Regions from separate parts of the Kitasatospora sp. NPDC101447 genome, predicted to be linked through region 1. Evidence: riboswitches for the same ligand, from Rfam matches in the RefSeq annotation. Region 1 holds a riboswitch; the other holds the start of a gene.
What was found. A riboswitch is a leader RNA that binds a small molecule or an ion and turns the genes downstream of it on or off. The one in region 1 is predicted to bind cobalamin.

Region 1 (3,200 bases):
CCGTGCGCGACGCCGGGGACCTCCTGGCCGCTGACGTGGAGCAGGACGATCTCCGCCTCCCGGGGTGCGTGGGCGCGGGCGGCGTCCACGCAGGCGGGCCAGGTGCCTTCGGTGATCCAGACGACGACGGTCACGCGGTCAGCCTCCGATGATGTGCAGGGACCCCCACAGTGCCACCACGGCCGTCACCAGGGCAGCGGGCACGACGAGCAGTCCGAGCCGGGTGAACTCGCCCAGGCCGACCTCGGTTTCGTGCTCGCGCACGATGCGCCGCCACAGCAGCGTGGCCAGCGAGCCGGCGTAGGTGAGGTTGGGGCCGATGTTGACCCCGAGCAGCACCGCCAGCACCGCCCCGGCGCCGGACGGCACGGCCAGCGGGAGCAGGACGAGGGTGGCGGGCAGGTTGTTGATGACGTTCGCGAGCACCGCGGCCAGCGCCGCGGTGCCCAGCAGCGCGGGCAGCGAGGTGCCGTGGGGCACGAGGTGCCCGAGCGCGGAGGCCAGCCCGTTGTCGACCACGGCCCGGACCACGATGCCGAGCGCCAGGACGAAGGCCAGGAACGGTATGGCGGCCGAGCGCACGATCGCCACCGGGGTGGAGCGCCGCCGGACCAGGGCCCGGACGGCGAGCACCAGCGCGCCGGCCAGCGCCGCCCAGGCCGGATCGACGCCGACGATCGAGGTCAGGACGAATCCGGCGAGCGTGCAGGCGACGGTGACCAGCGCGAACAGCGGCATCTCCGGCGCCTCCGCCTCGCCCGCGGCCGGGGCGCCCGCGTCGAGATCGGCGGCGAAGAACCGGCGCAGCACCACGTACTCGACGGCGATGGCCGCCAGCCACGGCAGCGCCATGAGCGCGGCGAACCGGGTGAAGCTCAGCCCGCTGGCGGCGAAGGCCAGCAGGTTGGTGAGGTTGGAGACCGGCAGCAGCAGCGAGGCGGTGTTCGACAGGTGGGTGCAGGCGTACAGGTGCGGTTTGGGGCGCGCGCCGAGCCGGGCCGCGGTGACGAACACCACCGGCGTCAGCAGCACCACGGTGGCGTCCAGGCTGAGCACCGCCGTGACCACCGAGGCGACCACGAACACCTGCACCAGCAGCCGCCGCGGACTCCCGGCCGACGTCCGGGCCATCCACGCCCCGCAGGCACGGAACAGGCCCTCGTCGTCGCACAGTTGAGCCAGCACCAGCACGGCTGCCAGGAACCCGATCACCGGCCCGAGCCGCTGCGCCTCGGCCACCGCGTGGTCCCAGGAGATCGCGCCCGTGGCGATCGCCAGCCCGGCCGCCGGGACCGCGACCACCGCCTCCGGCCAGCCCCACGGCCGTACCACCGCGCAGACGAGTACCAGCACCAGCAGGCCGACGGACAGCGCTTCCGCGGATGACGTACTCAGGGTCTTGCTCCTCGCAGGTGACGGTGACCACCCACCGATCCGGAAACACGCAGGTGAGCCGGTAGGAATGTACCGGCTGGCCGCCGCACCGCCGGTGTCGGCGCGGGGGCTCGGTGCGCGCCTCGCCGGGTGGCGGGCGGGCCGATCGCGCCATCGGCCCGGCGCCCGGTGCGTGGGATTCCGATGGCGCGGCGCGCACCCGGACCTCTGGACTTACTAGGACGTCCAACTATATGGTCGACGGCAGGTCCGCGGTGTCAGGGAAGCCGGTGTGAGTCCGGCACGGTCCCGCCACTGTGACCGGGGAGTCCGTCCTCGCAGGAGACGGCCACTGGCAGCCAGCCGGGAAGGCCTGAGGGCGTGCGGTGATCCGGGAGTCAGGATACCGGCCGCGGGTGATCCGTGTTTTCCACGAGGATGGAGACGACACGCATGACTCCGGGCTGCTCCCGTTCCGCTGCTCCTGGTGGTCCCGTGCCGATGGCCGTCGGGGCTCACCTGCCCTGACGGTCCGTCAACCACCGCACGCCGGGGCGGCGCACGACCGTGCGCCCCGCCGTCCGGCGGCGGCCTCCATTCCTCCTCTCCCGACCTGTTGAGAGAAGGAACCGATGGTCCGTGAACTGACCCACTTCGTCGCCGGGAAGCGCACACCCGGGACGTCCGGTCGCTTCGGCGACGTGTACGACCCCAACACCGGCCGGGTGCAGGCCCGGGTGCCGCTCGCCGACCGCGCCGAGGTCGAGGCGGTGATCGCCGACGCTGCGCAGGCCCAGCCCGCGTGGGCGGCCTGGAACCCGCAGCGCCGGGCCCGCGTCCTGCTGCGCTTCCTGCAGCTCGTCGAGCAGGAGAAGGAGGAGTTGGCCCGGCTGCTGTCCGCCGAGCACGGCAAGACCGTCGCCGACGCCCACGGCGACCTCCAACGCGGCCTGGAGGTCGTGGAGTTCGCCGCCGGGATCCCGCACCTGCTGAAGGGCGAGTTCAGCGACAACGCCGGCACCGGCATCGACGTCTACTCGATGCGCCAGCCGCTCGGCGTCGTCGCGGGCATCACGCCGTTCAACTTCCCCGCGATGATCCCGCTGTGGAAGGCCGCGCCCGCGCTGGCCTGCGGCAACTCCTTCGTCCTCAAGCCCTCCGAGCGTGACCCGTCGGTGCCGCTGCGGCTGGCCGAGCTGTTCCTGGAGGCCGGGCTGCCGCCGGGCGTGTTCAACGTGGTCAACGGCGGCAAGGAGGCCGTGGACACCCTGCTGGAGGACCCGCGGGTCGAGGCACTGGGCTTCGTCGGCTCGACCCCGATCGCCCAGTACGTCTACGCGACCGCGGCTGCGCACGGCAAGCGCGCGCAGTGCTTCGGCGGCGCCAAGAACCACATGATCGTGATGCCCGACGCGGACCTCGACCAGGCCGCCGACGCGCTGATCGGCGCCGGCTACGGCTCGGCCGGCGAGCGCTGCATGGCCATCTCCGTCGCCGTCCCGGTCGGCGAGGAGACCGCGGACGCCCTGGTGGCGAAGCTGGTCGAGCGGATCGCCGCGCTCAAGGTCGGCCGCTCGGACGACCCGGCGGCGGACTTCGGCCCGCTGGTGGGCCGCGACGCCCTGGAGCGGGTCCGCGGCTACCTGGACCTCGGGGTCGAGGAGGGCGCCGAACTCGTCGTCGACGGACGGGACTTCCGCCTGGAGGGGCACGAGGACGGCTACTTCCTCGGCGCCTCGCTGTTCGACCGCGTCACCCCGGAGATGCGGATCCACCGCGAGGAGATCTTTGGCCCGGTCCTCACCGTCGTGCGCGCCGCCGACTAC
Region 2 (3,200 bases), on a different contig from region 1:
CGACATGTTCTGTGCCTTGAACGGCGCGACCCGCACGCCCTGACGGGCCAGCCAGCGGCAGATGCCGGCGGTGACCACGCTCTTGCCCGCGTCCGAGGTCGTCCCGGCGACCAGCAGCGCGTTCGTCATGCCCTTCCCCTCTTCCCACGGAGCGCGCGCAGCAGGACGTGCCCCGCGACCGTCGTACCCAGCGCCAGCGCGCCCACCCGCCGGGAGAGCGTGCAGGCCCGTTCGATGTCGTCGACCGTGACCGGCCGCAGCTCCCCGCCGAGCACCGGCCGGTGCTCGACGCGCTCGCCGTACTGCAGCGTCCCGCCCAGCCGCACGCCCACCGCGCCGGCGAACGCCGACTCCGCCTGACCGGCGTTCGGGCTCGGGTGCGAGGAGCCGTCGCGCCGCCAGACCCGCCAGGCCGTCCGCGGCTGCGGGGCGGCGGCCACCGTCAGCAGGGCCGTCAGCCGGGCGCCGGGCCAGCCCGCCACGTCGTCCAGCCGGGCCGAGGCCCAGCCGAACCGGGCGTGGCGCGGCGAGCGGTGGCCCACCATGGCGTCGAGGGTGTTCACCGCGCGGAAGGCCAGCAGCCCGGGCGTGCCGGCCAGGGCGCCCCAGGCCAGGGCGTTCACCACGGCGTCGGCGGTGTTCTCGGCCACCGACTCGACCACCGCGCGGGCGATCTGCTGCTCGTCCAGCGCGCTCGGGTCCCGCCCGCACAGGTGCGGCAGCCGCTCCCGCGCGGCCCGCAGGTCGCCCTGCTGCAGCGAGCGGCCGATGGCGCGGGCCTCCCGGGTCAGCGAGGTGCCGCCGAGCACGGTCCAGGTCGCGGCCGCCGCCAGTGCGGCCCGGCCCAGCGGTCGCCGGCCGACGGTACGGTCCAGGGCGAGGGCGCCCGCCGCGACCGTACCCACGCACAGCGCCGTGTACCCGGCCCCGACCGCCCGGTCGTCGCGCCACAGCCGCCGCTCCAGGCGGGTGGCGGCGCTGCCGAAGACGGCCACCGGGTGGCCCCGGCGCGGGTCGGCGAAGCGGGCGTCGGCGGCGTAGCCCACGACGGCGCCCACCGCGAACGCGGCGGCGCGGGCCCAGCGGCGGCCGGCCGCAGGACGGACGGTCACCGGCCGCACGCCGGAAGGCGGCTCATGGAGGGACAGCTCAACGAGAGGGAGCCCAGCGGAAGGCGACTCATCGAGAGGCGACTCATCGGGAGACGGCTCGGCGGAAGGCAGTTCGGAGTCCGGCCGGGCGGGGCAGCCTGCATCGCGTGCGTGTCCTCACTCAGGGTCCGCGCCCTGGATCGACGTAGCGGGGGCGAGAGTCTCCTGGCTTCCGGGTCGGACGCACCCCCGGTGCCTTCCAGCGGCTTCTGACGGCCCGCCGTGGCGAGATTTCCGAGCGTGCTCCCCGGTGACAGTGGCGGGACCGCGCCGGACTCGCACCGGCTTCCTCTCCATGCCTCCGATTGGCCCCAGGATCCCATCACGCGGCCGAACCGGGAGTCAACCGAGGTCACGGAGGGGTTGGTCACACGGGACGGCGGCCGATGAGCTGTGGGATCGCCCAGCGCGGCACCGCCCCCGGGCCGGCCGCTTCGTGGGTTCGGTCGCTGGGGCCGCGCCGTGGTCCGCGCCTAGCGTTCGGTGGCATGCGTCGCAGAAAGCCCCCCGCCGCCCCGCCCCCGGTGCCGTTCTCGCCCGCAGCCGCCCGCGCCCACCGGGCCGCCCTCGGCCTCACCCCCGAACAGGTCGCCGAGGGCCTGGCCGCGCACGGCGTACGGCTGCTGCCCGCGCACGTCCTCGCCTGGGAGAACGGCGAGCTGCGCCCCGGCGAAGCGGAGTTCATCGCCCTCGCCCGCGCCCTCTGGTGCCCCGCCGCCCAGCTGATGGACACCCGTCCGGTCCGGTTGCGCGACCACCGCGTCGCCCGTGAGCTCGGCCAGGCGGCCGTCGCCGAGCGCACCGGCACCACCCTCGACTCCTACCGGCAGGCCGAACTGACCGACCGCTGGGAGGGCGACGAGGAACAGACCCGCGCCCTCGCCGACGTCCTCGGCCTCGGCCTGCCCGAACTCGTCGAGGCCACCGGCCGCGGGGAGGCGCTCGACCACCTCCTCCGCCAGTGCGTCACCGGCCGCTGGCAGCCCCACCTCCGCGCCCTCGCCCGCATCGTCCCCGCCCCCGCCGACACCCTCGCCGACGCCCTCGCCGCCCTCCACCAGGAGCACCACGTCCCCACCCACTGGGGCGCCACCACCCGCACCGCACCGCCCCCGGCCGCCGGCTCCCTCACCCCCCGCTTCTGGCACCTCCTCGACACCGCGGGCACGACCGGGCCGACCGCGTGACAACGGGCACCACCGGGCCGACCGCGTAACAACGGGCACCACCGGGCCGACCGCGTAGCAAGGGGAGGCGGCCGGCCCTCCGACGGCGGGTGCGGATCCGGAGGCCGTGCCCCGGACGGGTCAGCCCGGTGGCCGCGCGGGCGGGGCGCCGGTGGACTGGTGCACGAACACCGTCCGGTCCGAGACCAACAGAGCGGGGAACGATATGCGCTGGGGAACCGCTGCCGTCGTGGCGGCCGCCGCCGTCGGAACCGGGGCCGTCGTCCTGGTGATCGGCCGTCGGGCTTCCGAGCGGATGGTCCGTCCGGTGACCGCCGGGCGGGAGTCCGGGCGGGAGTCCGGGCCGGTCGTGGTCCGGAGCGTCGGCGCCGGGCGGGTCACCTTCACCCGCAGCCCGGAGAGCCTGCACCCCGGCCGCTGGGCGGTCGAGTGGGGCGACAACGGCCACGCCGTCGTCGAGGACGTCCTGCACAGCGACGAGCAGGGCGTCACCCGTCGGCTGGTCCGCGCCGACCAGGGCACGCTCACCCCCGGCACCGAGGTCCGCTTCACCCCCCGCGTCCACCTCGGCGACCCCACCCGGGCACTCGGCCTCGCCTACACCGACACCTCCGCCGACGGGGAACTCGGCGCGCTCCCCGCCTGGCACCTCGACGGCAAGCGCGGCACCTGGGTGATCCTCGTCCACGGCCCGGAGGCCGACCGCCAGCAGACCCTCCCGGTGCTGCCCGTCCTCGACCGCTTCGGCCTGCCCGTCCTCGCCGTCACGTACCGCGGCGACGAGGGAGCCCCGGCCTCCCCGGACGGGTACAGCCACTTTGGCGAGACCGAGTGGCGGGACGTCGAGGCGGCGGTACGGCTG

Region 2: another riboswitch for cobalamin. It lies ahead of ACIRST_RS23540 (cobalamin biosynthesis protein); the one in region 1 lies ahead of ACIRST_RS17130 (CoA-acylating methylmalonate-semialdehyde dehydrogenase).

The regions. Positions count from the first base shown of each region.
Region 1 is NZ_JBIWNL010000010.1:80,127-83,326, reverse strand. It holds gene ACIRST_RS17140 (universal stress protein) at 1-134, opposite strand, end outside; gene ACIRST_RS17135 (SLC13 family permease) at 139-1,395, opposite strand; cobalamin riboswitch at 1,613-1,804, shown strand; gene ACIRST_RS17130 (CoA-acylating methylmalonate-semialdehyde dehydrogenase) at 2,007-3,200, shown strand, end outside.
Region 2 is NZ_JBIWNL010000016.1:148,969-152,168, forward strand. It holds gene ACIRST_RS23535 (cobyric acid synthase) at 1-129, opposite strand, end outside; gene ACIRST_RS23540 (cobalamin biosynthesis protein) at 126-1,112, opposite strand; cobalamin riboswitch at 1,310-1,444, opposite strand; gene ACIRST_RS23545 (helix-turn-helix domain-containing protein) at 1,640-2,338, shown strand; gene ACIRST_RS23550 (prolyl oligopeptidase family serine peptidase) at 2,544-3,200, shown strand, end outside.